Regions from separate parts of the Leifsonia sp. NPDC058292 genome, predicted to be linked through region 2. Evidence: predicted binding sites of a transcription regulator. Region 2 holds the regulator's gene; the other holds the start of a gene.

Region 1 (20,337 bases), on a different contig from region 2:
TCAGCGTCCGTCGCGCACGGCCACCGCGAGGTCGGGCTGGTCGACGAACACGCCGTCGACGCCCGAGCGCATGACGGCGGCGAACATCCGCTCCCAGTCGCCCCAGGCCGTATCCGGGCCCTCGACCCGGAACTCCGGTCGCAGGAACGGATTCTCCGGCCGCAGCGTCCAGCAGTAGACCCCGAGCCCGGCGGCGTGCGCGGTGTCGACCAGATCGGAGGTGAGCGCCGCCTCGTCCTCCTCGTCATCGAGGGCTGCCGACACCGTCCGCTCCGAGAGCACCAGTGCCGTCTCGACGCTGATGCCGTCGACACGATCGGCTGGACCCCCTGCCGACAGGGCGTACAGCCCCATCTCGGTGAGGTCGTGCCGGTATCCCCTGGCCGACGACCCGTCGACGGCCACCCGGTCGGCCGGAGCGCCATCGTCTTCCAGCAGATACACCCGCCGGCCACGGAAGCCCCGGCGGTACAGCTGCGTCAGCACCGTCTTCTCGAAGCTCTCGACGACCAGTTCCGGATTGTCCGTCCAGCCGGCCTCCGCCAGCTCGTCGCTGAACAGTTCGTCGAGCGGCAGACCGATCGAGGAGAAGTACGTGGCGTGCTTCAGCTCCGCGACGATGCCGAGCAGCCGTGCCGCGTCGTCGGAGGCGGCGTCGACCAAGCCGAACAGGTCGCGCATCCGGAGCAGAGGATAGCGCCCGTCGAACGTCGAACTGGTCTGCCGGATGCCGCCGAGCCTTTCCTTCGCGCGCAGCGTGGCGAGTTCCGCCCAGGTGAAGTCTTCGGTGAACCAGCCGGTGTGCTCCACACCGTCGATCTCTTTCGTGGCGCGCCGATCGGCGAACTCGGCGTGATCGGCCACATCGGTCGTGCCCGAGATCTCGTTCTCATGGCGCAGAACGAGAACGCCGTCTTTGGTGGCCACGAGATCGGGCTCCACCGCGTCGGCGCCCAGGCGGAACGCGAGGTCGTAAGCGGCCGCGGTGTGCTCAGGACGATACCCCGACGCACCCCGGTGCCCGATGATCAGCGGGGACGAATGCGCACGCATGCCCAGATACTAGCCCGCGGCGATTCAGCCCAGATAGACGCCCAGAGCGTCCAGCAACCCCCTGGTGCCCGTCTCCCGTCCCACACCGTCGGCCCAGAACTGGTCGAAGAAGACTCCGTGCTCGGTGTGCGTGAAGCGAGTGCCGTCGGCGATCGGCTCGAACTCCAGCGAAGCCACCGATGTCGACATGTGGATGCCGTCGAGCCACATGTCGTAGGTCGTGACGATCCGCACGTGCTCGACGATGTCGGTGTACGTGGCGACATAGCGCGACACGGGCCCGTTGTGGAACGTGCCTTCGGCGATGTCGCGGCCTCCGACACGGAAGTCGAAGGCCCACTCGCCGGGCTCCATCGCGTCTCCGGCACCCCACCACCGCAGCTTCTCCTGCTCGTCGGCGAACGAACCCCAGACCCTCGCGACCGGTGCCGGGTAGTCGCGGGTCAGGGTGAACTCGGCGCGGGCGAGTCGGCGTTCGATCGTCATTCGGGTGTCCTATCGGCTGAAGGTGATGTGGATGGTGCCGCTCTCGGCGACGTCGGTCTTCACCGTGTGCGTGAGGTCGAGGCTCGGCAGCTCGTCCCACAGACGGGTTCCGCGCCCGAGAACGATGGGCGCGACGGTCAGGTGCAGATCGTCGACGAGGCCGGCGCGCAAGAACTCCCGCGCCGTGCCGACTCCCCCGCCGACCCGCACATCCGCGTCGCCGGCGGCCGCTACGGCCTCGGCGAGCACATCCTTGATCGAGCCGCTGCGGAAATGGAACGTCGTGCCGCCCGCCATCGGAATGGACGGGCGGGGCGCCGTGTGGGTGAGAACGTAGACCGGGCTGCCGAACGGCGGCGTGTCGCCCCACCACCCCTTCCAATCGGGGTCGTCGGGAAACGCGTGCAGACCGAACATGGTGGCCCCCATGATCTCGGCGCCGACGCCCTCGAAGAACGCGGCGGCGTACGCATCGTCAACGCCCGTCGTTCCGGCTCCGCTGGTGTCGCCGAAGACGCGCTCACGGAACGTGCGGGTCGCGGTGTATGCGGCCGTCAGCCGCCCCCAGTCCGGTCCCATCGGGTCTTCGACCGGCCGGTCGCCCGTCGATGTGCGGCCGTCGAGCGAGAGGAACAGGTCCATGCGAACGCGGGTCATTTCAGGTCTCCTTGGTGGTGGTGCGGACGAGATGGATGCCGAGCCGGTCGGCCTGGTGCTCTGCGGGCGTTCGTTGCTCGCCGAGCCACAGGTGCAGCACGTCGAGCGATCCCGGCCGCAGACTCACCGTGCGAACGCGTCCGACCTTCTGCGACGTGACCACTCTCGCATCCTCGAGCACGCGCACGTGCTGCAGGAGCGAGGGCAGGGCCATCGAGAACGGCGCGGCGAGTTCGGACACGACGGCCGGCGATATCGCCAGGCGTTCCACGATGGCTCGGCGCGTGGGGTCCGCGAGGGCGCGGAGCACGGCGTCGAGACGATCATGATACTTAGGCACTTACCTAAGTAATCAGACGCGACGGGTGTTCGTCAAGAGGCTGTCGGTGACAGAATCATCGCGTGCCCGCTCCCGACCAGCCCGCCCCCGACAAGCCCGGCGGCGCGCCCGCACGCTGGGTCGAACCCACGAGCATCCTGCCGTTGCAGTGGGGCTCCTACCGCTCACGACTGCTGTTCGGGCTCGGGATGATCGTCGTCGGCACCGGCCTCGTGCTCGCGACGACCACCTACAGCCTCCTGCTCCTGCTGGCCGGCTCGCTGCTGCAGCCGGCGGGGTGGGCCGTTCTGCCCTCGACGATCGGTCGCAGGGTGGCCGTGGTGCTGCCGGTTCTGGGGTTCACCTGGCTCATGCTCGGCGGCTCCGGATTCGCGTGGTGCTTCGTCGTTCCCCTCGCGGCGTGGCTGCTCGTGCGTCTGCGGCCGCTGATCTCGTTCACCGTGCTACTGCTCCCGATCATCTCGAGCATCGTGCTCGCCCGAACGGTGCCCGACTACTCCGTGGGCTGGATCTCCATCCTCGTGAGCACCCTCGTCATCGTGGCGGCCGCCTGGCTCGCACGATGGATCGCGATCGTCGCGAGTTCAAGGCAATCTGTCAGAACTCTCAGAACATAACTCGATAGATTGGGCTGACAAACTCGGTCTTCCCAGACCCACCAAGTGAGCAGAGGAACCCATGGCAACGTCCAACCCGGCATTCTCGCAGAGCCCGGCCTTCCAGAACCAGGCGACGTTGAGCCCGGAGAAGCTGCAGGAGATGTACGAGTCTCCGTCCGCAACGTCGGTCGAGACCGACCGCATGACGGTCGAAGACACCATTCGCAAAACGGCGGTGGCTTTCGGTGTCCTCCTCGTGGGCGCCGTCATCGGATGGCTCGTGCCCTTGCTTTGGATCGTCGGGCTCGTGGGTGGCCTGGTGCTCGCCTTCGTCAATATCTTCCACAACCGCAAGAAGCTGCCCTCTGCCGGGCTGACCCTTGCATATGCGGGTGCGGAGGGCCTCCTCGTCGGCGGCTTGTCCTCCATGTACGAGTCGCTCTTCGACGGGGTGGTCGTTCAGGCGGTCATCGGCACGATCGTCGTCGTCGGGGTGACCCTCGCGCTCTTCGCGAGCGGCAAGATCCGCGCATCCGCGAAAGCGACGAAGGTCTTCTTCATCGCGTTCGCCGGGTACTTCCTCTTCTCGATCATCAACTTCGTCCTCATGCTGACCGGTACCGTCAGCGACCCGTGGGGGCTTCGTGGCAGCTTCCACATCCTCGGAATTCCGCTCGGGCTCGTGATCGGCGTACTCGTGGTCATCATGTGCGCGTACGCGCTCGTGCTCGACTTCGACGCGATCCAGCAGGGCGTCAAGAATCGTGTGCCCCGCGCCCAGGGGTGGGCCGGAGCGTTCGGCATCATGGTGACGGTCGTGTGGCTGTACCTCGAACTGCTGCGCATGTTCGCGATCGCGCGCAACTAGCGCACCGCAACACGAAGGGGCCGGGATGCGTTCGCATCCCGGCCCCTTCGTCGTTCACGGGAGTACTACTCCCATTCGATCGTTCCCGGCGGCTTCGACGTGACGTCGAGCACGACGCGGTTCACGCCGTCGACCTCGTTGGTGATGCGGTTGGAGATCTTGGCCAGCAGGTCGTACGGCAGGCGCGTCCAGTCGGCCGTCATCGCGTCTTCGCTGGAGACGGGCCGCAGCACGATGGGGTGGCCGTAGGTGCGGCCGTCGCCCTGCACACCGACCGAGCGCACGTCGGCGAGGAGCACGACGGGGCACTGCCAGATCTCGGAGTCGAGGCCGGCGGCGGTGAGCTCGGCGCGCACGATCGCATCCGCGTCGCGAAGCAGCTCCAGACGCTCGTGCGTGACCTCTCCGACGATCCGGATGCCGAGGCCAGGGCCGGGGAACGGCTGGCGCCCCACGATCGCCTCGGGCAGACCGAGTTCGCGGCCGATCGCGCGCACCTCGTCTTTGAAGAGTGTGCGCAGCGGCTCGACCAGCTCGAACTGCAGGTCTTCGGGCAGACCGCCCACGTTGTGGTGGCTCTTGATGTTGGCCGTGCCCGACCCGCCGCCCGACTCGACGACATCCGGGTAGAGGGTGCCCTGCACCAGGAAGCGGATGGGGTCGCCCTCGGCCGCGGCCTCGAGGATGAGGTCTGCTTGAGCCTGCTCGAACGTGCGGATGAACTCACGCCCGATGATCTTGCGCTTGGTCTCCGGGTCGCTCACGCCGGCGAGGGCGTCGAGGAACTGCTTCTCGGCATCGACCGTGATGAGCCGCACGCCGGTGGCTTTGACGTAGTCCTCCTCGACCTGGCGGCGCTCGTCTTTGCGCAGCAGCCCGTGGTCGACGAAGACGCAGACCAGCTGGTCGCCGACCGCTTTGTGCACGAGTGCCGCGGCGACCGCGGAGTCCACGCCTCCCGAGAGGCCGCAGATGACCTTGCCGGTGCCGACCTGGGCACGGATCGCTGCAACCTGGTCGGCGATCACGTTGCCGCTGTTCCACTCGGCAGGGATGCCCGCCGCGCGGTGCAAGAAGTTCTCGAGCACGGCCTGGCCGAAGGTGGAGTGCTTCACCTCGGGGTGCCACTGCACGCCGTAGAGCTTGCGCTCGTCGTCGGCGAAGGCGGCCACCGGGGTGGAGTCGCTGGATGCCAGCACCTGGAATCCCTCCGGCGCGCGGGAGACCGAGTCGCCGTGGCTCATCCAGGTGACCTGCTCAACCGGCTGGCCGTCGAGCAGGATGTTCCCGTCGGTTCTGGCCGACTCGCTGATGCGCACGGCGGTGGAACCGTACTCGCGCAAGCCGGTGTGGGCCACCTCGCCGCCGAGGGCGGTCGCCATGACCTGGAACCCGTAGCAGATGCCGAGCACGGGAACGCCGAGGTCGAAGATGGCGGAGTCGAACTGCGGAGCGCCCTCCTCGTACACGCTCGACGGGCCGCCGGAGAGCACGATGCCCGACGGGTTCTTCGCGACGATCTCGGCCGCCGTCACCGTGTGCGGCACGATCTCGGAGTACACGCTCGCCTCGCGCACCCGGCGGGCGATCAGCTGCGCATACTGCGCGCCGAAGTCCACGACGAGAACGGGCCGGTTGTCTACGGGCTCGGTGCTAATTTGATGCCTCCACGAGGGTCGCTTCTTCGGCCTCCCGGCCGGCCAGATAGGTCTTCACCTGCTTCGTGATTCGCGCTTCGACGAAGAACGACAGGAATGGGATGACGCCGCCGAGGGCGATCGCCACGAAACGGACGAAGTTCCACCGCATCAGGCTCCAGAGCCGGAAGTCGGAGAACAGGTAGAGCACGTACAGCCAGCCGTGGGCGACGAGGATGCCGATGCTGAGGTTGACGCCGGTCGGCGGCTGACCGATCTGCCCGTCGGGGCTGTAGGGCACGAACGCCAGGAAACCGTAGTTGCCGAACGCCCAGAACTCGTACCCGAAGGCGTACTTCAGCAGCATCTCCGCGCAGAGCAGCAGCAGCATGATGCCGGTGATGTACGCGCACACCTGGTAGAGCCGGAGCGCCCCCCGGATCTTGGGAAAGGCTTCGGGCTTGGGGGCGAGGGGCATGGTCTTATTCTACTTTCCCGAGTGGAGCGGCGGATTCGCCCTCCAGCTCAAGCAGTTCGTCTTCCTTCTCCTTGGCGTCCTTCACGAGGCGATACCAGAAGAACACCGCGAACCCGGCGAAGATGATCCACTCGGCCGCGTAGAAGATGTTGAGCCAGTTGAGCGTGCGCTCCTGCACCGGCGGCGGGGAGTCGATCTTCACGAGGCCGGCGGGCGGCGTGGCCTCGACGACGTAGGCGGAGTAGACGTCGCGGCCGTCGACACCCGACCAGAGGTTGTAGAGCGCCGCCACCGACATCGTCGTCATCCGGGTCGGGTGGCTCTTGTCTTTTGGCACCTCCGGCGCCTCCGTCGGCACCAGTCGCCCGACGATGGTCTGCTCGGTCTCCGGCGCGGCGGCGAGACGCGCCATCGCCGCCTTGGCCGTCTTCTCGTCCGCAGCCCACCCACGCGCGACGGCGAGGGCGACCGGCGACGACGAGGCATCCGCGCCGCCGATCGTGACGTGGGCGACCACCCACCAACCCGCGGTGCCCTTGTTGAGGCGACCTTCCAGCAGCTGGTAGTCGGTCGGCACGAACGAGCCATCGAGCGTCACCAGCTGCCCGGTGGCCTTGTCGGTGATCGGTCCGCTCGGCTGGGCCACCTGGCTGAGCGGGAGCACGGTCTCGCTCGGGGCGTCGATCACCTTGCCCGCGTCGATCGCACGTTCCAGCTGCCATTGCCCCAGGGCGGCAAATCCTGCGGCCAGAGCCAGCGCGAGCACGAGCGCACCGATCCAGCGCGGTCGCAGCATCATTCTGAACAGCGTGGTCTCGCCGCTGCCGGTCGTCTCGCTAATGGTTCAATCCCGCTTTCGGTCCCCGGTGATGTCCTGCTGCTGCATGGCCTGCTCGACGACCCGGTCGATGGCGTCCGTCCTGTCGGCGATGCGGTCGTCGGAGTCGAGCCCGGCCGTCGCCGCCTCGACGAGCGCGATCTCCTCGTCGAACATGGGGTCTGCCTGGTTGCCTGCGTCGTCGTCGCGCCTTGCGGCTCGCTTTCGGGACGATCGGCCCGTCCGCAGAATCATCGCACCGATCTTCTCTGAATTTGCTGCGAGCACGGGGCCGATGACGGCCATGACCAGCACGTAGAGACCGGCGAACGGCTGGATGCGCTCGTCGAGCCCGGCGCTCAGCGACAGGGTCGCGAGGATGAGCGCGAACTCGCCGCGGTTCTGCAGGATCACGGTGGTGTTGATGCCGGCCTGAACGCCCAGCCCGTTGATCCACGCGACGAGCTGGCCGGCGCCGATGTTCAGCACGATGGTGAGCACCACCGCGAGCAGCACCGGGATGACGACGTCGGGGAACTTCGCCGGGTTCAGGGCGAGGCCGAAGTTGAGGAAGAAGAACGCGGCGAAGACATCCCTCAAGGGGATCGCGATCTGCTCGATCTTGTTGCGGAACTTGGTCGCGCCGAGCACCAGCCCGATCAGGAACGCGCCGATCGCATCCGTCACCCCGAGAACCTCGCCGATGCCGGCGAAGAGCACGGCGAAGCCGAAGAAAAGGATGGTGAAGAGCTCGTTGTCTTTGGTGTGGAACAACCGCGAGACGAAGCGGCCGCCCCAGCGCGCGATCGTGAACATCACGACCAGGAACGTGAAGGCGATGGCCAGCTTGCCGACGATCGGCCAGAAGTCCGACTCTCCGCTCAGCACCACCGAGACGATCGCCAGATAGATCGCGATGAAGATGTCTTCGACCACGGTGACGCCGAGGATCATCGGCGTCTCTCTGTTCGCCAGACGATTCAGTTCGATGAGCAGTTTCGTCACGATGGCGCTCGACGAGGTGGCCGTCATGCCGGCCACGATGAGCGCCTCCCGCGTTCCCCAGCCGAGCATGAAGCCGAACACGAGTCCGACACCCATGTTGACGACGATGTACGAGCCGCCCGAGATGATGAGCTTGCCGAAGTTGCCGAAGAACTCGTCTTGATCGAACTCGAGCCCCAGGTTGAACAGCAGCAGGATCAGCCCGAAGATGGCGATCAGCTCGATGTAATGGCTGTCGAAGTCGAGGGGGAACCAGCCGGTGTGCGGGCTCGCCAGCAGACCGACCAGCATGTAGATGGGGATGGCGGGGAGTCCCACCAGTTTTCCGAGGCGCCCGAGCACGTAGGCGACGAGCAGCAGGATGCCGAGAACGATGAGGTCAGCGCCGAGGTGCATGCCTATCCTCCGGGCGGCGCGTCGACGGTGGAGCGCACGGGCAGTTCGCCGGACCGGAAGAACGTGAACGCCTTGGCGACCTTCTCGGGCGACCCCGCCACGACGAGCGTGTCGCCGGGGAACACCTTGAAGTCTTGCGAGGGGGCGGGATTCGCGGACTCGTTGCGCACGACCGCCACGACGGTCAGGCCGACGATCCCCCGATCGGCCGGGCTGCCGAGAGGCTGACCCGCGATGTAGTCGTCGTAGTCGACGGAGAACCAGTCGATGCTGAGCCCGGGGATCTGGTCGAGCGCCGTGAGCGACTCGGTGATCTGGGTTCCGCCGAGCAACTCGGCGAGCGTGCGCGCCTCGTCCTCACTGAGGCGGAGCGAGACCTTCGTCACGTCGGCGCCGTCTTCGTGATCAGAGAACGTGATGAGGTCGTTGTGCCCGGAACGGTGCGCGATGACACCGACCTTGCCGCCATCGTCGGTGACGAAGGTGTGCAGCACCCCGACACCGGGCAGCTTGACCCGTCGAACGTCAACCATTTTGCGTCTCCAGAAGATTCGAGGGCGGTCATACAAGAGTACCGGAGCCGCCTGAGGGCGGCTCCGGTCGTGATGGTGTACGGGCGCGACCTACGCGGTCGCCTGCCCGTCTGCCGCCGGCTTGCGAGGCGCCCGGGCGCGGGTGGCCGCCCGCGCGGCCTTCGCCGCTTTCGCCGCCGCGGCGTCCACATCCACGATGTCGGGGGCTTCGAGCCGGATGCGGTCGGCCGACTCGTCGTCGGGCTGCAGCTGGCTGGCGCGCTCGGCGGCGACGCGCTTGAGGTAGGTCTGCACCTCGCGCTCTGTGCGGGCCTTGTCCCAGCCCAGCACGCCGGCCATCAGACGCGCGGCGACCGGCGCGGCCGAGACGCCCCTGTCCCAGGCCTCGATCGAGATGCGGGTGCGACGGGCGAGCACGTCTTCGAGGTGCAGGGCACCCTCGTTCGCGGCGGCGTACACGACCTCGGCTCCGACGTAGTCGTCGGCGCCGGGAAGCGGCTCGGCGAGCGACGGGTCTTCCCGGATGAGGTCCAGCACGTCGGCCGCGAGCGTTCCGTAACGGTTGAGGAAGTGCTCGATGCGTGCGACGTGCAGCCCGCTCTCCTGCGCGATCCGGGAGCGGCGGTTCCAGGCGGCCTGGTATCCCTCGGCGCCGACGAGCGCAATGTCTTCCGTCGTACTCTTGGGGATCTTGCCGTCGAGCGCGTCGACGGCCGCGTCGATCGCATCCTTCGCCATCACGCGGTAGGTGGTCCACTTGCCGCCGGCGATGACGACGAGCCCCGGCACCGAGTGCGCAACGAGGTGCTCGCGGGAGAGCTTCGACGTCTGGTCGGACTCCCCGGCGAGCAGCGGTCGGAGGCCCGCGTACACGCCCTCGACGTCTTCGCGGGTCAACGGCACGGCGAGCACGGAGTTGACGTGCGCCAGCACGTAGTCGATGTCGGCGGCCGTGGCGGCGGGATGCGCCTTGTCGAGATGCCAGTCGGTGTCCGTCGTTCCGACGAGCCAGTGCCGGCCCCACGGGATCACGAACAGAACGCTCTTCTCGGTGCGGAGCAGCAGCCCCATCTTCGACTGGAACCTGTCGCGCGGAACGACCAGGTGGATGCCCTTCGACGCGCGCACCTTGAACTGGCCGCGCTCCCCCACCATCGCCTGGGTGTCGTCCGTCCAGACACCCGTCGCGTTGACGACCTGCTTGGCACGGATCTCGAACCGCTCGTCGGTCTCCAGGTCATGAGCCTGCACGCCGACGACGCGCTCGCCGACCTTCACGAAGCCTTCGACCCGCACCCGCGAGGCGACGTGGGCGCCGTAGTGCGACGCCGTGCGGGCGAGGTTCGCCACGTAGCGGGCGTCGTCGACCTGGGCGTCGTAATAGGTGATTCCGCCCACGAGGGCATCGGAGGCGAGGCTCGGGATGGCGCGCTGCACCTGGCGCTTGCTGAGGTGACGGTGGTGGGGCACGCCGGGAGGACGCCCGCCGGTGTAGGAGAAGATGTCGTAGAGCATCATGCCGGCGCCCACGTAGAACCGCTCGATCACACGCTTCTTGAGCGGGTAGAGGAACCGCACGGGCTTCACGAGGTGCGGCGCGATGCGCTGCAACAGCAGACCGCGCTCGATGAGCGCCTCCCGCACCAACCGGAAGTCCAACTGCTCCAGGTAGCGGATTCCGCCGTGCACGAGCTTCGACGACCGGCTCGACGTGCCGGAGGCGAAGTCTCGCGCCTCGACGAGGCCGACGGTGAGCCCGCGCGTCACCGCGTCGAGCGCGCTGCCCGTGCCGACGATCCCACCGCCGACGACGAGGATGTCGAGCTCGGTCTCCTTGAGCGCCGCTATCGCATCCGCGCGTTCGGCCGGTCCGAGGCGCGTAGCCCCCGAGACGGACGGGTTGGAGGTGGTTCTGGTCGTGACCATCTTTCTCTCCCTCTCCCGGCCCTCTTCGGCCGGGTGATCAACGCGCGTTGTACGGCGCGACGACGACTTCGACGCGCTGGAACTCCTTGAGATCCGAATATCCCGTGGTGGCCATCGACCGGCGCAATGCGCCGACCAGGTTCGCGGTGCCCTCGGCGACCGGAGCCGGACCGTAGAGGATCTCCTCCAGCGGAGCGACCTGACCGACCTCGACGCGGTTCCCGCGCGGCAGTTGCGCGTGGTGCGCCTCGGCACCCCAGTGCCAGCCGCCGCCGGGGGCGTCGGTGGCCCGTGCGAGCGTCGAGCCGAGCATCACGGCATCCGCACCGCAGGCGATCGCCTTCACGATGTCGCCCGAGCTGCCGAGGCCGCCGTCGGCGATCACGTGCACGTAACGACCGCCCGACTCGTCCATGTAGTCGCGGCGGGCGCCGGCCACGTCGGCGACCGCCGTGGCCATCGGGGCGTGGATGCCGAGCGTCGAACGCGTCGTCGACGCCGCGCCGCCGCCGAAGCCGACGAGAACGCCGGCAGCGCCGGTGCGCATCAGGTGCAGGGCCGCGGTGTAGGTTGCCGCGCCGCCCACGATGACGGGCACATCCAGTTCGTAGATGAATTTCTTGAGGTTGAGGGGTTCGGCGTTCTTCGACACGTGCTCGGCGGAGACCGTGGTGCCGCGGATGACGAACAGGTCGACGCCGGCGGCGACGACTGTCTCGTAGAGCTCCTGCGTGCGCTGCGGCGAGAGCGCGCCGGCGACCGTGACGCCGGCCTCCCGGATCTCGGCGAGGCGGCTCGTGACGAGCTCGGGCTTGATCGGCTCGGAGTAGATCTCCTGCATCCGGCCCGTCGCCTTGGCCGCGGAAAGACCGCGGATCTCGGCGAGCAGGGGCTCGGGGTCTTCGTAACGGGTCCAGAGCCCCTCGAGGTCGAGCACCCCGAGGCCGCCCAGCTGGCCCATCATGATGGCCGTCGTCGGCGAGACGACCGAGTCCATCGGAGCGGCGAGGAAAGGGATGGAGAACTGGTACGCATCGATCGACCACGAGACGGACACGTCTTCGGGGTCACGAGTGCGCCGACTCGGCACCACCGCGATGTCGTCGAAGGCATAAACGCGGCGAGCGCGCTTGGCGCGCCCGATCTCAATCTCCATACTCACGAACTCAGTCTATGGCGAGGCCGAGGGGGATGCGCCCCCGGGCCGACCCGGGCAGAGTGGAGCCATGACGATCGAAGCCGACTCCCTCGAGAAACTCCGCACCAGGACGAGCGAGAAGTGGCGGGCCTATCCCGACGACGTTCTCCCCCTCTTCGTTGCCGAGATGGACTACCCGTTGGCGCAGCCGATCGCCGACGCCCTGATCGCCGCGGTGCGCCGATCCGACACCGGGTACATCGGTCCCGACGGCCGCGCGAAGCACGCTTTCGCCGAGTACGCCGGCGACGCCTGGAACTGGGCGGTCGACCCCGCTGGTCTGACGACGTCCACCGACATCAGCACGGTGATCGTCGAATCCCTGCGTCTGCTGATCGAACCCGGCGACCGGGTGGTGATCACGCCTCCGGTGTACCCGCCGTTCTTCGGGATGGTGACCGAGGCCGGCGGCGTCGTCGACGAGGTGCCGCTGACCGTCGGCGACAGCGGGTGGGCGCTCGATCTGACCGGGCTCGAGCGTGCGTTCGCTTCGGGAGCGCGGGCCTTCCTGCTCTGCAATCCGCACAACCCGCTCGGCCTCGTGCACACCGCGGCCGAACTCTCGGCCGTCGCCGACCTGGCCGCACGCTACGGCGTTACCGTGGTCAGCGACGAGGTGCACGCGCCGCTGACGCACTCCGACGCATCCTTCACCCCGTTCCTGTCGGTGTCCGACGCCGCAAGGGAGGTGGGCATCGCCGCCCACTCGGCGAGCAAGGCATGGAATCTCGCCGGGCTCAAGTGCGCGCTCTTCGTCGCGGCGAGCGAGCGCACCCAGCGCATCCTCGACCGCCTCCCCTTCGAGGTCGAAGAGCGCACGAGCCTGTTCGGCGCCATCGCCACGCAGGCCGCCTTCCGCGACTCACGGGACTGGCTGCGGGATGTGCTGGTCGCGGTCGAAGACAATCGAGCGTTGCTGACCCGCCTGCTCGACCACTACCTTCCCGAGGTCCGTTACCGCGAGCCCCAGGCCAGCTACCTGGCCTGGCTCGACTTCCGCGCGCTCGATTGGGGAGTCGACCCGAGCGCGCTCGCACTCGACGAGGCGCGTGTCGCGTTGGTGCCCGGTCCGGACTTCGGCGAGCAGGGTCGCGGCTTCGCTCGTCTGAACCTCGCCTGCTCCCCCTCGGTGCTCACCGAAGCCGTCCTCCGCCTGGCCGCCGTCACCCCCTAGCGCTTCGAGGTCAGCGGGAGCGGGAGACGCGCGACTCGTCCCAGACGGGGGCGTCGGATTCGTAGACGGCGCCGTCGGCGCCGAACACGAGGAAGCGGTCGAATCCGCGAGCGAACCAGCGATCGTGGGTGACGGCGACCACCGTGCCCTCGAAACCGCGGAGCCCCTCCTCCAGCGCTTCGGCCGAGACCAGATCGAGGTTGTCGGTCGGCTCGTCGAGCAGCAGAAGCGTGGCGCCCGACAGCTCGAGCAGCAGAATCTGCAAGCGTGCCTGCTGACCGCCCGACAACGACTCGAACGTCTGCTCGCTCGACGACGCCAGGCCGTAGCGGTCGAGCACCCGGCTGGCGGCATCCCGCGGCAGTCCGTCACGGAAGTCGTCGCCACGATGCAGGATCTCCAGGAGCGTTCGACCGACCAGCTCGGGATGCTCGTGCGCCTGAGCGAACAGACCGGGCACGACCCGCGCGCCCAGCTTGGCCACTCCGGTGTGCGGCACGGGTGTCCCCACCTGGTCGGCGGAGGCGAGATGACCGGCCGCCGGGTCGGGATCGGTGCCGCCCGACGCCAGCAGACGCACGAAGTGCGACTTGCCCGAGCCGTTCGAGCCCAACACGGCCACCCGCTCACCGAACCAGATCTCGGCGTCGAACGGCCGCATGAGACCGGTCAGTTCGAGGTCGAAGCACTCGACGACGCGGCGTCCTGTCCGCGCGCCGGTCAGCCGCATCGTGACGTTCTGCTCGCGCGGGCGCAGCTGCGGCGGGCCTGCCTCCTCGAACTTCGCCAGGCGCGTCTGGGCCGCTCGGTAGGCGGGCGCCATGTCGCTGTTGTACTTGGCCTTCTCCCACATCCGCAGCACCAGTGCCTTCAGCTTGGCGTGCTCCTCATCCCACCGGCGCCGCAGCTCCTCCAAGCGCGCCATCCGGTCGTCGCGCGCCTGGTGGTAGCCGGCGAACCCGCCGCCGTGGGTCCAAACGGTGTTGCCGGCCGCGCCGAGCTCCAGGGTGATGATGCGGTCGGCGGCGTTCGCGAGCAGCTCCCGGTCGTGGGAGACGAGTAGCACCGTCTTCTGCGTCGAGCGCAACTGCTGTTCGAGCCAGCGCTTGGCGGGCACGTCGAGATAGTTGTCTGGCTCGTCGAGCAGCAGCACCTGCTCCGGCCCACGCAGCAGGGCCTCGAGTGCGAGCCGCTTCTGTTCGCCGCCGGACAGCGAGCGCAGCCCGCGGAACTGCGCACGCTCGAACGGGATGCCCAGCGCCGCCATCGTGCAGTGGTCCCACACGACTTCGTGGTCGTATCCGCCCGCGTCCGCGTACTCGGCGAGCGCCGTAGCGTACGCGAGCTGGGTGTCGGTCTCGTCGCGCTCGACGATCGCGTCCTCCGCGCGCGACAGTCGCTCCGCAGAAGACCGCACCACCGGCGGCGCCACGGACACGAGCAGGTCGCGCACGGTGCGCTCGTCGCGCACGTGCCCGACGAACTGATCCATGACCCCGAGACCGCCATCGATCCCGATGCTGCCGGCATCCGGTTTCAACTCGCCGCGGATGATGCGCAGGAGGGTCGACTTTCCCGCCCCGTTCGCGCCGATCAGGGCCGAGACGGAACCCTCGCCCACGCGGAACGATACGTCGTCGAGCAATGGCCTGCCATCGGCCAGCGAGTAGCTGACGGCCGAGACGTCGATGTAACCCACGGAAAATCCCTCATCCGATGCGAGCCCCGCAACAGGGCGCCCGCGTCGAACGAGCCTTCCAGCCTACACGGTGTGCGGGCGCTGGCGGCGGGGCGTCAGCTGCGGTAGTTCGGCGCCTCCACGACCATCGCCACATCGTGCGGGTGCGACTCCTTGAGCCCGGCCGGGGTGATGCGCACGAACTTGCCGCGCTCCTTCAACTCGGGGATGGTGCGGGCGCCGACGTAGAACATCGACTGACGCAAGCCACCCAGCAGCTGGTAGGCCACAGCCGAGAGAGGCCCGCGATACGGAACCTGACCCTCGATGCCTTCGGCGATCAGCTGCTCGTCGCTCGGCACATCCGCCTGGAAGTAGCGGTCGCGGGAGTAGGAGGTCTTCTTGCCGCGGGTCTGCATCGCGCCGAGCGAGCCCATGCCGCGATAGTTCTTGAACTGCTTGCCGTTGACGAAGACCAGGTCTCCGGGCGACTCCGCGGTTCCGGCGAGCAGCGAGCCGAGCATGACGGTGTCGGCGCCGGCGACGAGCGCCTTCGCGATGTCGCCCGAGTACTGCAGCCCTCCGTCGGCGATCAGGGGCACGCCGGCCGGCCGCGCCGCGAGCGACGACTCGTAGACGGCGGTCACCTGGGGAACCCCGACACCCGCGACGACGCGCGTGGTGCAGATCGAGCCGGGCCCGACGCCGACCTTGATCGCGTCGGCTCCGGCGTCGATGAGCGCCTGGGCGCCGGAACGCGTGGCCGCCTGTCCGCCGATCACGTCGACGTGAGCGGCACGCGGCTCGTGCTTGAGACGGCTGATGATGTCGAGCACGCCGCGGCTCTCGCCGTTCGCCGTGTCGACGACGATGACGTCGACGCCCGCGTCGATGAGGGTCATCGCGCGTTCCCAGCCGTCGCCGAAGAAGCCGATGGCGGCGCCGACGCGCAGCCGGCCCTCTTCGTCTTTGGTGGCGTTGGGGTACTGCTCGCTCTTGTCGAAGTCTTTGACGGTGATGAGCCCCCGCAGACGGCCGTCGGCGTCGACGAGCGGCAGCTTCTCGATCTTGTGCTCGGCGAAGATGGCGACCGCGGAGTCGGGGTCGATCCCGACCGGCGCGGTGATCAGCGGCATGCGGGTCATCACGTCGCGCACGTAGGTGGTGGTGCGCTCGAACGGCGACACGAAACGCATGTCGCGGTTGGTGATGATGCCGACGAGGGTGCCGTCCGGCTCGACCACGGGCAGCCCGCTGACGCGGAACTGACCGCAGAGGGCGTCGACCTCTTCGACGGTGGCGTCGGGGGTCGTGGTGACGGGGTTGGTGATCATGCCCGACTCCGACCGCTTGACCTTGTCGACGTGTGCCGCCTGGTCTTCGATCGAGAGGTTGCGGTGCAGGATGCCGATGCCGCCCTGCCGCGCCATGGCGACGGCCATGCGCGACTCGGTGACGGTGTCCATCGCGCTCGACAGGAGCGGCGCGGAGACGGAGATGCGCTTGGTGAGCCGGGACGAGGTGTCCACCTCACTCGGGATGACGTCTGTATACCCGGGCAGGAGCATCACGTCGTCGTAGGTCAAACCGATGAAGCCGAACGGATCGTGCTGATCCATTTCACCCCTTATGAGTCGAGTGGATATGAGGATCCGCCCGCCACCAGCGCCAACGGATATTCAACTCTAACGGCAGAACCTTGGGGTTCTATTCCAGGATCACTCGATGGTGGCGACGTCGAGCGCGACCTGGCGACGACCCGACCGGGCGGCCACGATCATGTCGACGGTCAGGATGAGCAGTGCCAGCCACACGATGCCGAACCCGAGCCAGCGCTCCGGCGGCATCGCCTCGTGCAGGATGGCGACGCCGACGAGGAACTGGATGAACGGGGCGAAGTACTGGATGAACCCCATGTAGACCAAGGGCAGCCTGCGGGACGCTGCCGCGAAGAACAGCAACGGCACGGCCGTGATCACTCCGGCTCCGACCAGCAGCACCGTGTGCCAGACGCTGATCGTGCCGAGCGTGATGCCGACGGTCGCACCGACGACGATGAGTTGCACGATCGCTACGGGCGTCAGCCACATGGTCTCGAGGGTGAGTCCCGAGACCGCGTCGACCGAGCCGCCGACGCGCTTCTTGATCAGCCCGTAGAAGCCGAACGAGAAGGCCAGGAGCAGGGCGATCCAAGGCAGCGATCCGTACCCGATGGCGAGCACGACCACCGCGACGACACTCACCCCGACGGCCACCCACTGGGCGACGCGCAGCCTCTCCCGCTGCACGATCACTCCGAGGAAGACGGTGACGATCGGGTTGATGAAGTACCCGAGCGCGGCCTCCACGACGTGCCCCGAGACCGTCGCGAGCACATACGTCTGCCAGTTGACGTAGATGAGTGCTCCGGCGGCGCCCATCGTGAACAGCACCCGCTTGTTCGTCAGCAACGCACCGAACACCCGCCACTTGCGGGTCACCGTGAGCAGGATGGCGCAGAAGACCAGGGAGAACAGCACACGCCACGCGACGATCTCGAACGCGCTGGCCGGCACGAGCGACAGGAAGTAGATCGGCAGGATGCCCCACAGCACATAGGCCGAGATGGCGTAGATCAGGCCCGAGCGCCGGTGTTCGGTGAGGGGCTTCTCTTCTGCTGGCTGAACGCTCTGGGACACTCCACAGATCATACGCATGCAGAAGGCCCGGATGCGTTACGCATCCGGGCCTTCTGTCTCGCTGACTTCTGAGGTCAGCGCACGACCACTGCGAGAACGTCGCGAGCGGAGAGCACGAGGTACGTCTCGTTGGAGAAGGTGACCTCGGTGCCGCCGTACTTGGAGTAGAGCACCTTGTCGCCGACGACGACATCGAGCGGCACACGGTTGCCGTTGTCGTCGATGCGACCGGGACCGACGGCGATGACCTCGCCCTCCTGCGGCTTCTCCTTGGCGGTGTCGGGGATGACCAGACCCGAGGCAGTGGTCTGCTCAGCCTCGACCTGCTTGATAACGATGCGATCCTCGAGCGGCTTGATGGAGACCGACACGGTTGACCCCTCTTTCTGACTTCTTGACTAAGACTTGAGTTAGCACACTCACAGTGAGAGTGCTAAAAGGAGTTTAGAGGGTTCGTTAGCAGTCACGCAACGTGAGTGCCAAGAGGTACCGTGATCACATGGATCGGTCCGAGTTGCTGGAAGTGCTCACCCCCGAGGGCCTGAGGCTGCTCGATTCGCTGCCGCCCTACCATTCTGAGCGCGATGTTCTGAAGATGGTCAGCGACCTTCGCAAGGCGGGCCACTCCCCTGCGCTCGTCGCCGCGGTGCTCACTCAGGCGAGGCTGCGCTCGAAGGCTCGCGTCAAGTTCGGCGAGTTCGCCGGCCGGATGCTGTTCACCGAGGCCGGTCTGGAGCAGGCTACGCGTCTGCCCGTCGCCGCCCGGCACGCCACCCGGTTCGCGGCCGCAGGACTCACCAACGTCGCCGACCTCGGCTGCGGGATCGGCGGTGACGCGATGGCTTTCGCCGGGCTGGATCTCGACGTGACGGCCGTCGAGGCCGACGAGGTCACGGCTGCAATCGCGAGCTTCAACCTGGCTCCGTTCGGCAACGCCACCGTGCTGCACCAGAGCGCGGAGAAGACCGACCTGAGGGGCATCGACGGCATCTTCCTCGACCCCGCCCGCCGCACCGCCGGCCACGGGCAGACCTCCCGCATCACCGACCCCGACGACTACTCGCCCTCGCTCGGGTTCGCGTTCGAACTCGCCACCGGGCGGTCCGTCGGCCTGAAGCTCGGGCCTGGTCTCGACCGCGACCTCATCCCGTCGAGCGCCGAGGCGCAGTGGATCTCGATCGACGGACAGCTCGTCGAGATGGGCCTGTGGTTCGGCGCGCTGACCCGGCACGGCATCCGTCGCGCCGCGCTCGTCGTCGACGGAGACGACACGGCCGAGCTCACCGCAGGCTCCGACAGCGAAGACGCCGAGACGACCGACCTCGGCGAGTACGTCTACGAACCGAACGGAGCGGTCATCCGGGCGCGCCTGATCGGCGACCTCGCGCGCAGCCTCGGCGCGGGGATGCTGAGCGACGGCATCGCCTATCTCACCTCCGACGAGGCGAAGAGCACGCCGTTCGCCACGGGATTCCGCGTGCTCGACACCCTCCCGTATCAGGAGCGCGAGCTGAAGCGTGCACTCAAGCAGCGCGGCATCGGCGTGCTCGAGATCAAGAAGCGCGGCGTCGACGTCGATCCTGCGGCCCTGCGCAAGCGCCTGTCGCTCACGGGTCAGAACTCGGCGACGGTCATTCTGACCCGCGTCGCCGGTAAGCACACCGCCCTGCTGGTGGAACGCCTCGAACGCTGACCGTCCGCCACGGGCGCAGCACCGACGAAGGCCGGGCACGCTTGCGCGTCGCCCGGCCTTCGCCGACTGAGTGACTCAGTAGCTGTAGGTGGAGCGTGTCGCCGAGAACGCGACGACGAAGAAGATGATCACTGCCCAGATGATGAGCGAGAACGCGATGCTCACGAATCCGGTGATGATGCCCGTGAGCCAGAAGCCCTTGGCGGCCGGTTCCTTCTTCTTGCCGATGAACCCGAGGATGACGGCGGCGACACCGAACGGGAAGCCGATGCCGTAGACCCAGCCGAGCACGACGCCGATGATGCCGCCCACCATGGACAGGATGCTGAGGATCGGCGACTTCGCCTGCGGGGCGTACGGCTGTGCGTAGCCGGGGGCGGGCTGACCGTAGGCCGGTGCGCCGTACTGCGGCTGGCCGTAGGGCTGCTGCTGACCGTAAGGCTGCTGCGGCTGCTGTCCATACGGCTGCTGCGGCTGCTGTCCATACGGCTGCTGCGGCTGCTGACCGTACGGCTGCTGCGGAGCCTGCTGGCCGTACGGCTGCTGCGGCGGAACCGGCGGCGCGGGCGGCGCAGGAGGCGCGGGCGGCGTGGGCGGAACCGGGGGAACGTTGCCGGTCTGATCGGCGGAGGCGTTGGGGTCCGCCGGGTCGGCGGGCACGTTCGGATCGGTCATGAGGCCAATCTCCTTAGGTAGAAGGACTGCTGAGCGCTGCCATGGTGGCAGGCGGCTCGGGAGGTGTCAACGAATGGCCTCCCCGCACAGCCGCATCCCCACACTATTGCTTCGGGCGCTTCGATCGGCGGAATAGCCCCGAAAACGGCACCGCGGTACCACGCAGGAAAGCGCTGGCCGGCTCAGCGGACGACGTGGATGTCGGTCACCGGAAGCGTGGAGTCGGCCGCGAACGTCAGGCCGCTCGGCTCCCGCCCCGCCATGATCAGCTGGGCTCCGAGCGCCGCGATCATCGCCCCGTTGTCGGTGCAGAGCGAGAGGGCGGGGATGCGTAGCGCGACCCCGGCATCCGCGGCCCGCTGCGCCGCCACCTCGCGCACGCGTGCGTTCGCGACGACCCCGCCGCCGAGCAGCAGCCGGGGAACGTCGTGATCCCGGCAGGCGGC
Region 2 (11,731 bases):
GCCGAGGCCGACGCGGGCGTCAAGGGCGGCGGGGACGATCCGGAGTACGCCCTGGAGAAGGCTGTGGTCACCATCGCGAGGGCCGCCCGCTCCCGTCGCGGCTGAGCAGTCGCGGCTGAGCCGTCCGGTCGCGGGTCCTGGGACACGTATCCGCCTGAACGCCGAAAACCCCGCCCGGCCGTCCTGGGGAAGGACTGCTGTGCGGGGTTTCAGGTTCAAGCTCGATGGATCCGCACCCGCGTGGCGAACGCAGTCGCGTGCAGATCCGGGGTGCCGGCCGGGAGCGGAGAGAGAGGGCCCGCTCGGGTCCGTCCGGCGATCACATCAAAGGAGTGCCCGTCCCGTGAGGGAGTGGGTACTCAGCCCTTGAGGGAGGAAGCCTTGGAAGCAAGCGCCGACTTCTTGTTGGCGGCCTGGTTCTTGTGGATGACGCCCTTGCTGGCGGCCTTGTCGAGCTTCTTGGTGGCGACCTTCAGTGCCGAGGTGGCCTTGTCTTTGTCGCCGGCGACGACAGCCTCGCGGGCGGCGCGAACGGCGGTCTTGACCTCGCTCTTGACGGCCTTGTTACGCTCGGTCGCCTTCTTGTTGGTGCCGATGCGCTTGATCTGCGACTTGATGTTTGCCACGTGTGGTTACTTTCGTTCGGAGTGAGTTACGGATGAGCCGCTCAGCGAGAGAGGGCGCCTTGCGGCAGTCGTGCGGACGAACCCACACGCAAGCCAACAAACAACTTTACCAGTGCCCGACCCCTGAACCAAACGCACGACCCTTACGACACGCGGGCATCCGCGTATCCCGCCGCCAGTTCGTCGAGAAGTGCGGGTCCGTTCGGCTCCCAGCCCAGGTCGATGCGCGCGCGGGAGCCGCGTGCCTGCTGGTCGAGGAGAAGAGCATCCGCGAGATCTGCGCCGAGACGTGACCTCGTGTCGTCGACCGACACCGGCTCGACCCGGCCCTCGAGGCCGGCCGCGGTCGCGGCCGCGGTGGCCAGGTCGCGCACGGTCGGATTCACGCCGCTCGCACCGATGTACACCGAGCCGTGCGTGCCGTACTCGAACGCGAGAACGTAGAGCGCCGCGAGGTCGTCGACGTGCACGGTGGCCCAGTGCTGCGAGCCGTCGCCGATCAACTGCAGAGCCGGAGCAGTTCCCGAGCCGCGCGGTGCATCGACGATGACGTTCGCGAGACCTTTGCCGTGTCCGTAAACGATCGATGGAACGACAACGGCCGTGCTGAAGCCTTCCGCCGCCAAGACCCGCGCCTCGTTCGCTCCGCGCCAGGCGGTGAGCGCCGGCGGGGCGAGAGGCGAGTCTTCGGTGATGTCGGCGTTCGAGCCGTAGCTCCAGATACCGCCGGTGTGCACGAAGGACTTGCCGCTGCCCTCCAGCCCGCGGAAGACGGCCTCGATGAACACCGGGTCGACCTCCTGACCGGAGGCGAGGTGGATGACGCCGTCGCTGTCGAGCGCCAGCTTCGCCACGAGGTCACCGTCGGTCGCGTCGCCGATGACGGGTGTGGCGCCCGCCGCGGCGACGGCGGCAGCCTTGGCCTCGTCCCGCACCAGTGCGGTCACCGAGTGACCCTCATCGAGGAGGCGGGGGAGAACGGATGATCCGATGTAGCCGGTCGCGCCGGTCAGGAGAATGCTCATGCGTTGAGCAAACGCGACGAACCTGTGAGCATTCCCGCCGGGACGGTTTCGGGGGTCGGTTTCGGCGGGCGTAGTCTCGAATCCATGACACGAAACGTATCCATCGCCATCGTCAACGCTTATGTGGTCCCGGTCGCCGGCGACCCGATCGAGGGCGGCACCGTGCTCGTCGAGAACGGCAAGATCTCCGCCGTCGGCGCCGACGTGACGGTGCCCGAGGGAATCGAGACGGTGGATGCGGCCGGCAAGTGGGTTCTGCCGGGCTTCGTGGAGGCGCACGGGCACGTCGGCATCCACGAGGAGGCGAACGGCTGGGCCGGTGACGACACGAACGAGATGACGACCCCGAACACCGCAGCCGTGCGTGCGATCGACGCCGTGAACATCGACGATGAGGGCTTCCGCGACGCTCTCTCCGGCGGCGTCACCTCGATCGTCGTGAAGCCCGGTTCCGGCAACCCGATCGGCGGCCAGACGGTCGCGATCAAGTCGTGGGGCGGTCGCACGATCGACGAGCAGGTGATCAGCGAGAGCGTCAGTGTGAAGTCGGCGCTCGGCGAGAACCCGAAGCGCGTCTATGGCGACAAGAAGGTCACACCGAGCACGCGGCTGGGCGTCGCCATGATCATCCGCGAGGCGTTCGTGGAGGCGCAGAACTACCGCGCCCAGCGCGACGACGCACAGAAGGAGGGCAAGCCGTTCGCGCGCGACCTCGCCAAGGAGACGCTCGTGCGGGTGCTCGACGGCGAATTGGCCTGGGACCAGCACACGCACCGGCACGACGACATCGCCACGGCCATCCGCCTCGCCGACGAGTTCGGCTACCGACTGGTCGTGAACCACGGCACCGAGGGCCACAAGATCGCCGATGTGCTGGCCGAACGGGACATCCCGGTGATCTTCGGTCCGCTCTTCACCTCGCGCTCGAAGGTGGAGCTGCGCGACCGCGCCATCTCGAACCTCGGCAAGCTGGCGGCGGCCGGGGTGCGGGTCGCCATCACCACCGATCACCCGGTCGTCCCCATCAACTTCCTCGTGCACCAGGCGTCTCTCGCGGTGAAGGAGGGCCTGCCGCGCGACACCGCCATCGAGGCTCTCACCGTGAACCCGGCCTCCTTCCTGCGGCTGGATGCGCGGATCGGCTCGCTCACCCCCGGTCTCGACGGCGATGTGGTGATCTGGTCTGGCGACCCGCTCGACGTCACCTCCCGGGCCGAGCACGTGTACATCGAGGGTGCCGAGGTCTACCGCTGGGAGGGCGACCACGGCGTTGTCGTCGAGCGCTCCGAGCGTTTCGCCTGACCTGGCGCACGGGGCCCGCATCCACGAATAGGGATGCGGGCCCCGCTCGTGGGAGAATCGGATCACAATGTCACCACGAGCTCTGAAGGCCCTCGAGCCCGCCGCGACCGATCCGGCGTTCATCCGTAATTTCTGCATCATCGCCCACATCGACCACGGCAAGTCGACGCTGGCCGACCGGATGCTGCAGATCACCGGCGTCGTCTCCGACCGCGACATGCGTGCCCAGTACCTGGACCGCATGGACATCGAGCGCGAGCGCGGCATCACCATCAAGAGCCAGGCCGTGCGGATGCCGTGGGCCGACGATTCCGCGACGTACGCCCTCAACATGATCGACACCCCCGGGCACGTCGACTTCACCTACGAGGTGTCCCGGTCGCTGGCGGCCTGCGAGGGCGCGATCCTGCTGGTCGACGCCGCGCAGGGCATCGAAGCCCAGACCCTTGCGAACCTGTACCTCGCGCTCGAGAACGATCTCACGATCATCCCCGTGCTCAACAAGATCGATCTGCCCGCCGCCGACCCGGACAAGTACGCGGCCGAGCTCGCCAGCCTCATCGGCGGAAAGCCCGAGGACGTTCTGCGGGTCTCGGGCAAGACGGGCATGGGCGTCGACGCCCTGCTCGACCGCGTCGTCGAGCTCATCCCGGCGCCGGTCGGCGTGAAAGACGCACCGCCGCGCGCGATGATCTTCGACTCGGTCTACGACAGCTACCGCGGTGTCATCACCTACGTGCGAATGATCGACGGCAGCCTGTCACCGCGCGAACGGGTTCAGATGATGTCGACCAGGGCGACGCACGAGATCCTGGAGATCGGCGTGAGCTCGCCCGAGCCGACCCCGTCGAAGGGTCTTGGGGTCGGGGAGGTGGGTTACCTCATCACCGGCGTGAAAGACGTGCGCCAGTCGAAGGTCGGCGACACGATCACCAGCGCCGCGAAGTCGGCCACCGAGGCGCTGCCCGGCTACACCGAGCCCAAGCCGATGGTCTTCTCGGGTCTGTATCCGATCGACGGCAGCGACTACCCGGAGCTGCGCGAGGCGCTCGACAAGCTGAAGCTCTCGGATGCAGCCCTCGTCTACGAGCCGGAGACCTCCGTCGCCCTCGGGTTCGGGTTCCGCTGCGGCTTCCTGGGGCTGCTGCACCTCGAAATCGTCACCGAGCGGCTGGAGCGCGAGTTCGGTCTCGACCTCATCACCACCGCGCCGAGCGTGATCTACGAGGTGACCACCGAAGACAAGAAGGTCATCACGGTGACCAACCCGAGCGAGTTCCCCGGCGGCAAGATCGCCAAGGTGGAGGAGCCGATGGTGAAGGCCGCCATCCTCGCTCCGAAAGACTACGTCGGCGTGATCATGGAGCTCTGCCAAGGGCGTCGCGGAACCCTGCTCGGCATGGAGTACCTCGGCGAAGACAGGGTCGAGATCCGGTACACGATGCCGCTCGGCGAGATCGTGTTCGACTTCTTCGACCAGCTGAAGAGCCGCACCGCCGGCTACGCGTCGCTCGACTACGAGCCGACCGGAGAGCAGGAGGCCGACCTGGTGAAGGTCGACATCCTGCTGCAGGGGGAGCAGGTCGACGCGTTCAGTGCCATCGTGCACCGCGACAAGGCCTACGCGTACGGCGTGCTCATGACCGGCCGGCTGCGCGAGCTCATCCCGCGTCAGCAGTTCGAGGTGCCCATCCAGGCCGCCATCGGCGCCCGCATCATCGCGCGCGAGAGCATCCGGGCGATGCGCAAAGACGTGCTGGCCAAGTGCTACGGCGGTGACATCACCCGCAAGCGCAAGCTGCTCGAGAAGCAGAAGGAGGGCAAGAAGCGCATGAAGATGGTGGGCCGCGTCGAGGTTCCTCAGGAGGCCTTCATTGCAGCCCTCAGCGGCGACACGGAGAAGAAGGACAAGAAGTAGTCACGATGGACGGGGAATAGGGGTTCCAGGATGCGACGCTCGACGTTCACCGATCAGCCCGTGACCTACGGCGCTGTGGGTGGCACGCAAGCGCCCGACCTGCTGTACTACCCGCCCAAGGGCTACCGTCCGCTGGAGCGCTCCGTGCGCCTCGGCAGTGGTGAGGAGCGGTTCGCCTCCGCCGTCTCGGCACTGATGACGTGGGGTGTGCAGCGTGGCAGCGGCATCAAGGTCACCGAAGCGCACGAGGGCACGGGCGTGCAGTACGAAGGGGTCATCTTCAACCCCGATGGCACTCCGTCGAAGCTGCAGGAGCACCGGTCGTCGGAGGCGGTCTTCGCCGACGACGGGTCACCGTACATCGCCAACGGGATGACGGCCGTGCTGAAGATCCCGTTCTGGCCACTGATGGTGACGGCTCCGATCCGGGTCGTCTACGTCGTCGACGAGCCGACGCGGGCCGGATTCGCCTACGGCACGATGCACGGGCATCCGGAGAGCGGTGAAGAGGCATTCCTGGTCGAGCTCCGCGACGACGGCTCCGTGTGGTTCGTACTGCGGGCGTTCTCTCGGCCCTCCAACGCTTTCTACCGGCTGGTCGCCCCGGTGCTCTGGCTGACGCAGCGTCACTACACGGCGAAGTACCTCCGCTCCCTCCTGCCTGTGCGATCGGCCTGACACGTGCCGAGTGCTCTCCCGCTGGGCGATCCCGCCCCGGCCGACGGCCTGCTGCCCGCGTCTGCGGTGCGGGAGGCCGCATCCCGCCCGTTCGGCGTGTACCTGCACGTGCCGTTCTGTCGCGTGCGGTGCGGCTACTGCGACTTCAACACCTACACGGCCACGGAGCTCCGCGGCGTGTCTCAGAGCGACTACGCGAGCCACGCGCAGCGGGAGACCCGCTTCGCCGCTGCCGCCCTCGAACGGAGCGGTATCGCCTCCCGACCGGTCTCGACCGTGTTCTTCGGCGGCGGGACACCGACGATGCTGCCGGCGTCCGACCTGGCCGGGATGCTCGGTTCGGTGCGGGATGCCTGGGGCCTCGCGCCCGGAGCCGAGGTGACGACCGAGGCGAACCCCGACTCGGTCGACGCCGCGTACCTCCAAACCCTCGCCGCCGCCGGTTTCACCCGCGTATCGTTCGGGATGCAGTCGGCGGTGCCGCACGTGCTGGCCACCCTCGAGCGCACGCACGACCCCGAGAGGGTTCCGCTCGTCGTGGAGTGGGCCCGGGCGGCAGGACTGCAGGTGAGCCTCGACCTGATCTATGGAACGCCGGGGGAGTCGCTCGCCGACTGGTCCCTCTCGCTCGAGTCGGCCATCGCCTGCGACCCCGACCACCTGTCGGCGTACTCGCTCATCGTCGAGACGGGCACCAAGCTGGCTCGGCAGATCAAGTCCGGCGCCGTTGCGCTACCGGACGAAGACCTGCAGGCCGACATGTACGAGCTCGCGGATGCGCGCCTCGCCGAAGCCGGCTATGGCTGGTACGAGGTCAGCAACTGGGCGAAGGACGAGGCGCACCGGTCGCGGCACAACCTCTCCTACTGGCAGGGGCACGACTGGTGGGGTGTCGGCCCCGGTGCCCACAGCCACGTCGGGGGTGTGCGGTGGTGGAACGTGAAGCACCCGGCTGCGTACGCCGGGAGGGTTCTGGCGGACGAGTCCCCGGCGGCGGGGCGCGAGACGCTGGACGCCGAGACGCAGCGGGTCGAGCGTGTTCTGCTGACCACGCGCATCCGTGACGGGCTGCCGATCGCCGAGCTCACCCCCGCCGGCCGCGCAGCCGTCGCGGGCCTGATCGCCGATGAGCTCGTCGACGCGAAAGCCGCCCTCCGCGGATCAGTGCGACTGACCCTGCGGGGGCGGCTTCTGGCCGACGCTGTCGTGCGTCGTCTGCTGGCGGATGCCTAGCTGACGAACTTGATGGCGATCGGGTACGTGTAGTACTGGCCCTGATTCGACTTCACCGCGGCGATGATGCTGAACACGATGTTCACCACTCCGGCCGCGATGATGATGAACACTCCCACGACCACGATCGTGAGGATGCTGCCCACGATGTACGCGATGAAGATCGTGATCTGGAAGTTCAGGGCGGTGGCGGTGTGCGCGCGGACGAACGGACCCTTGTCTTTCAGCACGAGGTAGCCGATCAGCGCCGGGATCCAGTTGAACAGGATCCCTCCGACGTGCACGAGGGTCGCCCAGAGCTTCTCGTCCGAAGGACTGAGCTGCTGCGAAGGGCCGCCGTACGGTGCGCCGGGAGGCGGCGGCGGTGGGGTTGCTGACATATGAGGTTCTCCTAGAATGCGCCCGGAAGGGCGGTCGGGGATGGGTCGCCCCAACCTTAGGGCAAACCTCTCGAAACTGGGAAGCAGCCGAGAGGTCTGCCCGAGCGGTCGAGAGCTACTTGATGAAGCGGAAGTTGACCGGATACCGGTAGGCGCCGCCGCCGTTGACCTTCACGAATCCGAGGATCGAGAAGACCAGGTTCACGATGTACAGCACCCACGGGATGAGCAGGCTGAACACGAACCCGACGGGCGAGAACACCAGCACGATGCCGATGATGACGGAGACGAACCAGACGATCAACCAGGTGATCTGCCAGTTGAGTGCCTCCTTCGACTCCTGCCGAGTGAGTTGACCGCGGTCTTTGAAGACCAGGAAGATGATCAGAGACGGCAGGATCCACAGGATGCCGCCGAGATGGGCGAACGACGCCCACTGCTTGTCTTGGGCCGGGTCGAGAGGCGCGGCAGGTGCGCCGTACGGCTGCTGCGGCTGCTGGGGCGGCACCCCGCCGTACGGCTGCTGCGGTTGCTGGGGCTGCTGGGGCGGCACCCCGCCGTACGGCTGCTGCGGCTGCTGAGGGGGCAGCCCCTCGTTCGGGTCGGCCGGGGGCTGTGTGGGGTCGGTCATGATCGGTGCCTTTCGTTCGAGATCCTGGGCGGGTCGGTCGAACCTCTCGGCGAGGCGGAGCCTGCCGATCAGTGCCCGCCCACGCTGTTGTGAGGCGGCACGACTAAGGTACTGCCGCCCGTCTCGGCGGTGCAATGAAAGGGACGCGTGTCGGCGCGTTATGATTAGCACTCAGGATCGTTGAGTGCTAAGGGTCGGGAGGCGTGGGCGGATGGTGTCTGAACGGAGCCTCGAAGTTCTCCGCGTCATCGTGCAGGACTACGTGTCGTCGCGTGAGCCCGTCGGGTCGAAGAGCATCGTCGAGCGTCACGCGTTCGGCGTGTCGGCCGCGACGATCCGCAACGACATGGCCGCCCTCGAAGAGGAAGAGCTGATCGCGGCGCCGCACACGTCGTCCGGTCGCGTTCCCACGGACAAGGGGTACCGCCTGTTCGTCGACCACCTCGCAGAGGTGCGGCCGCTGAGCGCTGCGCAACGGCAGGCGATCGAGACGTTCCTCGGGCAGTCCATCGACCTCGACGACGTGCTGGCGCGCACCGTGCGACTGCTCTCGCAACTGACCAACCAGGTCGCCCTGGTGCAGTATCCGTCGGTGTCGCGCTCCCGCATCCGTCACATCGAACTCGTCACCCTTGCACCCCGCCGGGTGCTCTGCGTGCTCATCACCGACACCGGTGCCGTCGAGCAGCGGGTCGTCGAGCTTCCGGCAGAGCTGGGCGACGAGGAGGTGGCGGAGATCCGCGGCGCGATCAACGGAGCGGCCGCCGGCCTCTCTCTCGCCGACGCCACAGCCCGGCTCCGCGACCTGCCCGACGCCCTGAGCGAGCGCACGCGCACGCACGTGGAACCCGTCGCCAGCGCGCTCATCGACCAGATCGCGGCGAACAGGCAAGACAAGCTCGTGATGGCCGGCGCCGCCAACCTGGTGCGCACCGAACACGATTTCACCGGCAGCATCTTTCCCGTTCTCGAAGCGATCGAAGAGCAGGTGATCCTGCTCAGGCTGTTCGGTGAGATGGCGACCGATCAGAACGGTGTCGCGGTCAGCATCGGCCGTGAGAACGCCGCCTTCGGGCTCGCGGAGACCTCGGTGCTCTCCAGCGGATACTCGGCTTCGGGCGCTGACGTCGCCCGGCTCGGGGTGCTCGGCCCGCTGCGGATGGACTACTCGAGCAACATGGCCGCCGTTCGCGCGGTGGCCCGTTACCTTTCCCGCCTGCTCGGCGAATAGAAGAATCGAACGAAGAAAAGGAAAAGCCGTACGTGGCCGACCATTACGAAGTCCTGGGCGTTGAGCGCAACGCCACCCCTGAAGAGATTAAGAAGGCGTACCGCCGCCTCGCGAGAGAACTGCATCCGGATGTGAACCCGAGTCCCGAAGCGTCGGAGCGGTTCAAGCTGGTCACCCACGCCTACGACGTGCTGAGCGACCCGCGGGAGCGGGAGCAGTACGACCTCGGCCCGCAGCCGGGGTTCGGTGGCGGCGGAAGCGCCGATTTCGGCGGCTTCGGCGACATCTTCGAGACGTTCTTCGGCGGCGGAGGAAACAGCCGCGGCCCGAAGTCGCGCCGCGAGCGCGGTCAAGACGCGCTGTTGCGCGTGGAGGTCGACCTCGACGAGGTCGTGTTCGGCACCCACCGCGATCTCGAGGTCGACACGGCCGTCGTGTGCGAGACCTGCAACGGCTCGTGCTGCCAGCCCGGAACGGCGCCGGTCACGTGCGACATCTGCCACGGCACGGGAAGCATCCAGCGCTCCGTGCGCTCCCTGCTCGGCAACGTGATGACGTCGAGTCCGTGCGGAACCTGCCGCGGCTACGGCACCGTGATCGCGACACCGTGCGTCACCTGCCAGGGGCAGGGCCGCGTGCGTGCGCGCCGCACCGTGCCGGTCGACATCCCGGCCGGCGTCGACACCGGCCTGCGGCTGCAGATGCCCGGCAGCGGCGAGGCGGGCCCCGCCGGCGGACCGAACGGCGACCTCTACCTCGAGATCAAGGTGAAGCACCACGACGTGTTCAGCCGCGACGGCGACGACCTCCTCTGCACTCTCGAGGTGTCGATGACGGATGCCATCCTCGGCACCACGGCGACGGTCAAGTCGCTCGACGGCGACATCAAGCTGGAACTGAAGCCGGGCATCCAGAGCGCCGACATCATGAGCGTGAAAGACCGCGGGATCACGCACCTGCGCGGCAGCGGTCGTGGCGACCTGAGGGTCGGCATCCAGGTGGTCACTCCGACCAAGCTCGACCACAAGGAGCGCGAGCTGATCAAGCAGTTCGCGTCCATCCACAAGCACCCCGAGCCCTCGCTCGCCCGCTTCCAGCAGGGCCTGTTCGCCAAGCTGCGTGACCGGTTCCTCAACGTCTAGGCAGCGATGAGCTCGCTCTACCTCCGCGAAGACCTCGACGCCGTCGGCGTCGGCGATCGCCTCTCGATCACCGGCGCCGAGGCGAAGCACGCCGCGACGGTGAACCGCACCCGGCCCGGGCAGTCGGTGCTGATCGGCAATGGCCGCGGGCTTGTCGCCAGCGGCGAGGTGCTCGTCGCGACGGCGGCGGAGCTGACGATCGACGTCGAGGCGGTGGAGCACGTCGAACCCTCGTCGCCGCGTGTGACGCTCGTGCAGGCGCTGGCGAAGGGGGACCGCGACGAGCTGGCCATCCAGGCGTCGACGGAGCTCGGCGTCGACGCTGTCGTCCCGTGGTCGGCCGCTCGGTCCGTCTCCCGCTGGGAGGGGGCCAAGGTCGCGAAAGGTCGGGATCGCTGGGCGACGATCGTGCGCGAGGCCGCCAAGCAGTCGATCAGGGCATGGGTGCCGGAGGTCGGCGCACTGTCGTCGACCAAGGACGTGGCTGCGCTGGCGGCCGACCATCGCGTTCTCGTGCTCGAACCGGACGCGCAGACGCCGTTGACCTCCCTGACGCCGGATGCGCGGCCGCTCGTGCTCGTGGTCGGCCCCGAGGGCGGGATAGCGCCCGACGAGCTCGACGCACTGAAGAACGCGGGCGCCGAACTCGTGCGGCTCGGCGACACCGTGCTCCGCACTTCGACGGCGGGGCCGGCCGCCCTGGCCGTGCTCAACGGAATGCTCGGGCGCTGGTGAGGCAGCGGCCTTAAGATGGACAGCATGGAAACCGACCAGCGATCCATCTTCACGCGCATCATCGCGGGGGAGATCCCCGCCGACATCGTCTACGACGACGAGCGCGTCATCGCCTTCCGCGACATCGCGCCCAAGGCGCCGCTGCACCTCCTCGTCGTGCCGAAGACCGAGGAGTACCGGGATGTGGTGCAGCTGGCCGCGGGCGACCCGGGCCTGCTCGCCCATCTCGTCGCCGTCGCGAACACGCTGGCGGGGGAACACTCCGACGGCGATTTCCGTTTGATCTTCAATACCGGCGCCGGCGCCGGACAGACAGTGTTCCACGTGCACGCGCACGTACTGAGCGGAGAGCTCGAGGAAGGAAGCCTTGCCGACTAGCGAAATCACGCCCCCGAACGAAGAGGGGCAGGCCGAAGCGCGGTTCGAGGTCGACGGCGTCGCCATGGTGCGGCTGCTCGGCCCCCAGGACAGGCTGCTCGGCACGCTCGAGCGCCAGTATCCGTTGGTCAGCGTGCATGTCCGCGGCAACGAGATCTCGCTGAGCGGCGAAGCGACCCAGGTGGAGTCGGCGCGCCGGCTCATCGAGGAGTTGCTGCTGATGGTGCGCAACGGACAAGACCTGAGCCCGGCCGAGGTCACGAGCTCGGCGCGCATGCTCAACACCGATCTCAACCTGAGCCCCGCGGATGTGCTCGGCCAGGCCATCCTCACCGCGCGCGGCAAGGCGATCCGCCCGAAGACGCTCGGTCAGAAGAAGTACGTCGACGCCATCGACGAGACCACCATCACCTTCGGCATCGGCCCGGCCGGAACCGGCAAGACCTACTTGG

Evidence for each region. Region 2 encodes HrcA, which represses chaperone genes, less so after heat shock. Its sites were predicted from a motif close to TTNGCACTCGNNNNNNNCGAGTGCNAA; they were not measured.
Region 1: groES (co-chaperone GroES) is a predicted target of HrcA. The motif match lies at 17,980-18,006, and genes of this name have one in related genera.

Annotation. Positions count from the first base shown of each region.
Region 1 is NZ_JBHVYL010000011.1:21,476-41,812, forward strand. Features, by position in the region: gene ACFVWR_RS08435 (glycerophosphodiester phosphodiesterase family protein) at 1-1,053, opposite strand; gene ACFVWR_RS08440 (SRPBCC domain-containing protein) at 1,078-1,539, opposite strand; gene ACFVWR_RS08445 (dihydrofolate reductase family protein) at 1,549-2,196, opposite strand; gene ACFVWR_RS08450 (ArsR/SmtB family transcription factor) at 2,198-2,536, opposite strand; gene ACFVWR_RS08455 (hypothetical protein) at 2,599-3,153, shown strand; gene ACFVWR_RS08460 (Bax inhibitor-1/YccA family protein) at 3,215-4,003, shown strand; gene guaA (glutamine-hydrolyzing GMP synthase) at 4,069-5,661, opposite strand; gene ACFVWR_RS08470 (DUF3817 domain-containing protein) at 5,657-6,118, opposite strand; gene ACFVWR_RS08475 (SURF1 family cytochrome oxidase biogenesis protein) at 6,123-6,917, opposite strand; gene ACFVWR_RS08480 (cation:proton antiporter) at 6,963-8,336, opposite strand; gene ACFVWR_RS08485 (cation:proton antiporter regulatory subunit) at 8,339-8,869, opposite strand; gene ACFVWR_RS08490 (glycerol-3-phosphate dehydrogenase/oxidase) at 8,960-10,795, opposite strand; gene ACFVWR_RS08495 (GuaB3 family IMP dehydrogenase-related protein) at 10,833-11,951, opposite strand; gene ACFVWR_RS08500 (MalY/PatB family protein) at 12,022-13,167, shown strand; gene ACFVWR_RS08505 (ABC-F family ATP-binding cassette domain-containing protein) at 13,178-14,866, opposite strand; gene guaB (IMP dehydrogenase) at 14,962-16,464, opposite strand; gene rarD (EamA family transporter RarD) at 16,564-17,523, opposite strand; gene groES (co-chaperone GroES) at 17,598-17,894, opposite strand; gene ACFVWR_RS08525 (SAM-dependent methyltransferase) at 18,023-19,216, shown strand; gene ACFVWR_RS08530 (DUF4190 domain-containing protein) at 19,292-19,891, opposite strand; gene tsaD (tRNA (adenosine(37)-N6)-threonylcarbamoyltransferase complex transferase subunit TsaD) at 20,074-20,337, opposite strand, start outside.
Region 2 is NZ_JBHVYL010000037.1:17,577-29,307, reverse strand. Features, by position in the region: partial or broken gene holA (DNA polymerase III subunit delta) at 1-105, shown strand, start outside; gene rpsT (30S ribosomal protein S20) at 360-626, opposite strand; gene ACFVWR_RS16280 (NAD-dependent epimerase/dehydratase family protein) at 770-1,651, opposite strand; gene ACFVWR_RS16275 (amidohydrolase) at 1,736-2,953, shown strand; gene lepA (translation elongation factor 4) at 3,021-4,871, shown strand; gene ACFVWR_RS16265 (DUF1990 family protein) at 4,902-5,549, shown strand; gene hemW (radical SAM family heme chaperone HemW) at 5,553-6,782, shown strand; gene ACFVWR_RS16255 (DUF4870 domain-containing protein) at 6,779-7,162, opposite strand; gene ACFVWR_RS16250 (DUF4870 domain-containing protein) at 7,278-7,793, opposite strand; gene hrcA (heat-inducible transcriptional repressor HrcA) at 8,005-9,024, shown strand; gene dnaJ (molecular chaperone DnaJ) at 9,057-10,166, shown strand; gene ACFVWR_RS16235 (16S rRNA (uracil(1498)-N(3))-methyltransferase) at 10,173-10,901, shown strand; gene ACFVWR_RS16230 (histidine triad nucleotide-binding protein) at 10,926-11,279, shown strand; gene ACFVWR_RS16225 (PhoH family protein) at 11,269-11,731, shown strand, end outside.